DNA from 2 places in the Streptomyces sp. SLBN-118 genome. Region 1 is predicted to be linked to the other one. Evidence: riboswitches for the same ligand, from Rfam matches in the RefSeq annotation. Region 1 holds a riboswitch; the other holds the start of a gene.
The links. Region 1 has a riboswitch for cobalamin ahead of FBY35_RS25855 (cobalamin biosynthesis protein). Riboswitches for the same ligand answer to the same signal wherever they lie in the genome.

Region 2: linked by a shared signal. The riboswitch ahead of FBY35_RS11925 (ribonucleoside-diphosphate reductase subunit alpha) and the one ahead of FBY35_RS25855 (cobalamin biosynthesis protein) in region 1 are both predicted to bind cobalamin.

Annotation. Positions count from the first base shown of each region.
Region 1 covers NZ_VFNP01000002.1:1,579,373-1,582,467, forward strand. Annotated here, with positions in the region: gene FBY35_RS25845 (inorganic phosphate transporter) at 1-450, shown strand, start outside; gene FBY35_RS25850 (hypothetical protein) at 463-684, shown strand; cobalamin riboswitch at 793-935, shown strand; gene FBY35_RS25855 (cobalamin biosynthesis protein) at 1,041-2,006, shown strand; gene FBY35_RS25860 (cobyric acid synthase) at 2,003-3,095, shown strand, end outside.
Region 2 covers NZ_VFNP01000001.1:2,679,415-2,682,509, reverse strand. Annotated here, with positions in the region: gene FBY35_RS11925 (ribonucleoside-diphosphate reductase subunit alpha) at 1-1,139, opposite strand, end outside; cobalamin riboswitch at 1,267-1,410, opposite strand; gene FBY35_RS11915 (hypothetical protein) at 2,360-2,989, opposite strand; gene FBY35_RS11910 ((Fe-S)-binding protein) at 2,998-3,095, opposite strand, start outside.

The sequences.
Region 1 (3,095 bases):
ATCCTCGCCTCCTCCAACCTCGGCTTCTCGCTGTCGACGACGCACTCGTGCTCCGGCGCCGTGATGGGCGCGGGCCTGGGCCGCAAGGGCGGCGTGGTCCGCTGGTCCACCGCCACCCGGATGTTCGTCGCCTGGGGCCTGACGCTGCCCGCCGCCGCTCTGGTCGCCGCGGGCTCGGAGTTCGTGACCAAGCAGGGCGACTGGGGTGTCGCGGTCGTCGCGGCCTTCCTGATCGGCGCCTGCGCCGCGATCTGGTTCGTCTCCCGCCGCCAGGTGGTCGACCACACCAACGTCAATGACACGGACGCCGAACCCGCGGGCGTCGTGACCGCGGCCATCGCGGCCGTCGCCCCGCCGCCGGCGGGCACGCCCGCGCAGGACATGAAGACGACCATCCCGGCTCCGGCCCCCGCCTCCGGCTCCGAGCCGACGCGTCCGGCCACGGTGTAAGGACAGAACAGCATGAAAATCGACTGGGCAGCACTCGGCTCCGTCTTCGGCGTGAGCCTGGTCGCCACCGTCGCCCTGGTGGCTCTGTTCACCCTGGGCGTGGTGGGCCTGACCAGGCAGGAGTCCGCGGCCGCGAGCGGCGGCTCCGCGGTCCTGGCGCGCACCGGGGCGTACGCGTGCTTCGCGCTCTGCGCGGCAGCCGTGGCGTACGGGATCTACCTGATCGTCACCTGACAGCCGCTTCAGACACCTCGGGTCCGGGCCGGGTCACCCCATCGGGTGACCCGGCCCGCGTGTGTGCCCCAACACACTCTCCCCGTGCAGGTCAAAGGCCAGTTGACGGCCCTTCTCGCAGCGTGGTGGACTGCCGGGGCCATCTACGGCGGCAGAAGAGGAAGCCGGTGCGAATCCGGCGCGGTCCCGCCACTGTCACGGGGGAGCACTCCCCCGGAAGCCAGGAACTCTCACCGCCGGTCACGTCGAACCAGGGCGCGGACACCCTGAGTGAGGACATATCGCCATGCGCGGCTGCGGTTCGGTCCCTGCTGTGAGTACGAGGTTCCTGCGAGGCGGAACGACGGGCTGAACCGATGCGTGCCGACCGTCGATTCGTGTACGGCGCCACCGCCGGCCTGGCCGGTGACCTGCTTCTGGGCGATCCCCGCCGAGGGCATCCGGTCGCCGCGTTCGGGCGGGCCGCGGGTGGTGTCGAGGGTGTGCTGTGGCGTGACCACCGGGGGTGGGGCGCGCTGCACACCGTGGTGTGCGCCGGAGGCGCTGCCGCTGCCGCCGCACTGCTGAGCCGTGGACTGCGGGGCCGCTCGGCCGCGTCGGTCGCGCTGACCGCCGCCACCACCTGGGCCGTCGTCGGCGGCACGTCCCTGGGCCGGGAGGCACGGGCCATCGGTGGCGCGCTGGCCGCCGGGGACGTGGACGTGGCCCGGGAGCGGTTGCCGCATCTGTGCGGGCGCGATCCGCAGGCCCTGAACGAGCAGCAGATCGCGCGCGCCGTCGTCGAATCCGTTGCCGAGAACACCTCCGACGCCGTGGTGGGCGCGCTTGTGTGGGGAGCGCTCGCGGGCGTGCCCGGCCTGGTCGGCTTCCGGGCGGTCAACACGCTGGACGCGATGGTCGGGCACAAGTCACCCCGGTACCGGCGGTTCGGCTGGGCCTCGGCACGGCTCGACGATGTCGCGGGCTGGCCGGGCGCCAGGCTCACCGCGGCGCTGGCGGTGCTCGCGGGCGGGGACGCGCGCGGGGCCGCCCGCGCCTGGCGGGACGACGCGAAGAAGCACCCGAGCCCCAACGCTGGTCCCGTGGAGGCGGCTTTCGCCGGTGCGCTCGGGGTACGGCTCGGCGGAACGCTCTCCTACGGCGGACGCGTCGAGCACCGTCCCGTACTCAACGGCGACGGCCGCCCTGTGCAGTTCGGCGACATCGAACGCGCCGTACGGCTCTCGCGCCGCATCGGCTGGCTGACACTCGCCACCTGCGCGGCCGGGCGCCTCGCGGGGCATGCGCTGCGCGCGCGGCGCGCGGGAAAGGGGCGGGGATGAGCGGGCGCAGGGGCGGCGGACTGCTGGTCGCGGGAACCACGTCCGACGCCGGAAAGAGCGTCGTGACGGCGGGGATCTGCCGCTGGCTGGTGCGGCAGGGGGTGAAGGTCGCACCCTTCAAGGGGCAGAACATGTCGCTCAACTCGTTCGTCACGCGTGAGGGCGCGGAGATCGGGCGGGCGCAGGCCATGCAGGCGCAGGCGGCGCGCGTGGAGCCGAGCGCGCTGATGAACCCGGTGCTGCTCAAGCCCGGCAGCGACCGTTCGAGTCAGGTCGTGCTGATGGGCAGGCCGGTGGGTGAACTCAGCGCCCGTGGCTACCACGGGGGGCGGCAGGAGGCTCTGTTCGGGACCGTCGTGGAGTGCCTGGAGGAGCTGCGGGGCACGTATGAAGCTGTGATCTGCGAGGGGGCGGGCAGTCCTGCCGAGATCAATCTGCGGCGTACGGACATCGTGAACATGGGCATCGCACGGGCCGCTCGCCTTCCGGTGCTCGTGGTCGGAGACATCGACCGCGGCGGCGTCTTCGCCTCCTTCTTCGGTACCACGGCGCTGCTCGCCCCCGAGGACCAGGCGCTGATCGCGGGCTATCTGGTCAACAAGTTCCGGGGCGATGTGACGCTCCTCGAACCCGGCCTGGAGATGCTGCACGGGCTGACGGGGCGGCACACCTACGGCGTGCTGCCCTTCGCGCACGGCCTCGGTATCGACGAGGAGGACGGGCTGCGGGTCTCGTTGCGCGGCGCGGTACGGGAGTCGGTGGTCGCGCCGCCCGTCGGCGAGGACGTGCTGCGCGTCGCCGTGTGCGCCGTACCGCTGATGTCGAACTTCACGGACGTGGACGCGCTCGCCGCGGAACCCGGCGTCGTCGTGCGCTTCGTGGACCGGGCCGAGGAGCTGGCCGACGCCGATCTGGCGGTCGTGCCGGGCACGAGGGGCACGGTCAAGGCGCTCGGCTGGCTGCGTGAGCGCGGTCTCGCGGACGCGTTGGCACGCCGGGCCGCCGAGGGGCGGCCGGTGCTCGGCATCTGCGGCGGCTTCCAGATGCTGGGCGAGCTCATCGAGGACGACGTGGAGTCGCGCGCGGGCA
Region 2 (3,095 bases), on a different contig from region 1:
GCCTCCGCCCTTCGGTACGCGGCGTCGAACGCGTCGCCCCACAGGTCGACCAGCTCGGGCACATCGGCGGGCGAGAACAGCGACCAGACGGCGTCGGCCTCGACGCGGCGCATGAACTCGTCCGGGATCCAGTGCGCGAGGTTGAGGTTGTGCGTACGCCGCGCGTCCTCACCGGTGTTGTCGCGCAGCTCCAGGAACTCCTCGATGTCCGCGTGCCAGGTCTCCAGGTAGATCGCGGCGGCCCCCTTGCGCCGGCCTCCCTGGTTCACCGCGGCGACCGAGGCGTCGAGGGTCTTCAGGAACGGCACGATGCCGTTGGAGTGCCCGTTGGTGCCGCGGATCAGCGAACCGCGGGCACGGATACGGGAGTACGACAGGCCGATGCCGCCCGCGTGCTTGGACAGGCGAGCGACCTGGTGGTAGCGGTCGTAGATCGAGTCCAGCTCGTCCAGCGGAGAGTCCAGCAGGTAGCAGGACGACATCTGAGGGTGACGGGTCCCGGAGTTGAAGAGGGTGGGCGAGGAGGGGAGGTAGTCGAGCCTGCTCATCAGCCGGTAGAGCGCGGCAACTTCCTCCAGGGCGTGCACGGAGTTGTCCGCGGCCAGGCCGGAGGCGACGCGCAGCATGAAGTACTGCGGCGTCTCGATCACCTGACGGGTGATCGGATGCCGCAGGAGGTAGCGGCTGTAGAGGGTGCGCAGCCCGAAATAGCCGAAGCGGTCGTCCGCGTCCGGGTCGATCAGCGTGTCCAGCCGGGCGGCGTGCAGCGCCACGAACTCGGCCGTGCGGTCGGCGATCAGACCCTCGCGGTGGCCGACCGCGACCGAGGCCGAGAAGGAGACCGCGCCCTGTCCGGCTGCCTCGTCGGCGATATGACGGGTCAGCAGACGGGCCGCCAGCCGGGAGTAGGCCGGGTCCTCGGAGATCAGCCCCGCCGCCGCGTCGGTGGCCAGGCTCCGCAGCTCTGCCGCGTCCGAACCGGCGTGCCGGCCGCGCAGCGCGGCGGCGGCGACACGGCCCGGGTCGGTGTCCGGCAGATCGGCGGTGAGCCCGGTCAGGGTCCGCAGAAGCGCGGTCCCGGGGCCGTCGGCCACCTGCTCGCAGATGCCTGAAGCCGGATCGGCTGGCGCGATGGTCACGTGGTGCTCTCCCTCGCTCGGCTCTGGGCCGGCGGGGGAAGGCGGCACGGGCGCGCGTCACAGGGAACGGCTCACCGCGTCCACCGGCCCAACCGCGAGGCCCGGACGTCTCGGCACCCGGTTCGGTCGAGCCGGATGCACCGTCGGCAGGTCTTCGGACTGGTGGGGCGCGACAAAGCGCACCGCATCACACCGTTGCGGGACAGTTCCGGATTCACACCGGATTCCCCTGCGGCGACAGCGAGGACGAGCATACATGTGGGGGCGGGGAGTTGCCGCACCCACCACATGTTGTGTCGGGGCGGCTACGGCGCGCGGGGTGCGGGGTACGCGGTGTGCCTGCGGCGGGCTGCTGCCCACCCCGCCGGATGCGACCTTCGGCCGCATGTCCTCAAACGCCGGACGGGCTGAACTGGGCAGGGGAGAGACCCGGACGCCCGTCACGTGGGTACCAGGCGGCGAAGTCCTCGTCACACCACAGTCCGTCCAGCCGGTCGCGCACCCATATCGCCGTCGTACCACCCGGGTTGCTCGCCCGCGCGATCTGCGCAGTCAGAGGCGGGACTTGCTCACCGGAACGAGGACGGAGCGACAACGGGCACCTCGACAGCTGCATCGGTCATCGGAACCACCCGAGCATGCCCGTTGATCATGCTGCCGCACCGCGAAACTCCAAGATCCCCGACAGAGTCAAGCTGAATGTGAGCGGGGCTGGGACGGAGCCCCAGTTGAGGGAAGGGGCGGGGTGGGGAAACAACCCCCGCACAGCCAAAGGGCCGCAGTGGTTATCTAGGTTTGTCAAGTGAAGTTACAGGTGAATGGGCTAAGAAGCGGTTCTGGCAAGTTAGGCAAGTCTCCGCAGCGGCCGTCTACTCCAGACGGGGCCTGGGCGGTGACTCTCGTCTGCGGTGCGCGTTGGGTGTGTCGTGCCACTGCTGTATGCAGCTCCAGCAAGGCCAGCGCTGCCCCGGTCGGCAAGCCTCAGTAGTTGCCCTTCCTCTTGACCTCCGATCAAGGTGAAGCGGGGCGCACCCTGCTGAGTTTCGTGGTCTCACTGGCCTTGCCGGGACTCGACGCGCAAGCACTTGCCCGGCCCGCACCACGGCCTGTCCGCGCCGACCGGAACTCGCCGTTCACCGGCGTCATGTGGGTCTCCTCTGCCGTACGCGGGCGTGGAACCGGTGTACGGGCCGGTCGCCGGCTGCGCAGGAAGTGAGGACTCATGGCAAGCCACCCGTCCAGTCGGGCAGTTGCGCCGGGAGGGACACGCCTCTCGGCGCGCGCCGGGGCGGCTGCGGGGGAGGCGGAGGCTGGGGAGGCGGTGGTGGGGAAGGTGCGGGGCGGATCCCGAACAGCGAACCGGCGGCGGCCGCCAGTTCAGCAGCGCATGCCACCGACGCTTCGGGTGGGACGGCCATTCCGCGCAGTGCTCCTGCGAACGTGTCCTCCACCAGGTTCAGCCGGCTCGGCAACTCCCCTGGTCGGGCGGGGCCGGCGCGAGAGGGGCCGGCCAGGACGGTGAGTACCTCGTGGGCCTTGGCCTGCACGAGGGCCCAGCCGCTCGGCGGCGGGACGGGGCCGTCGCCGGGACTGTCAGCCCCGGTGGCGGGTAGCCCGAGGGCTCTGCGGACCCGGTGGCCGACGCCGGCGTGCCATTCGCTCAGCGTGCCCGTGAGGTCGGCGTGGAGCCCGTCGAGGAAGGCCAACAGTACTGCCGCGCCCGCTGACCGCCCGGCGGGGTCGTCCGCTGCTCGTGTGTGCGGGGGGCCGTCCTGGAGGAAGGCCCGCAGCCGTCCGAGGCTCTGTGCCGCGCGTTCGGTTGCGGCATGGCAGGCGTAGTCGGTGGGCATCGGCTTCCTCAGGACTTCCCGGTCTCGGCCTCGTCGGCGGGCTTGGGTTCGCGCGCCATGGCGAGGAACTCGGCGAGGTGCACGGCCCGGACGCGGGAGCGTCGGC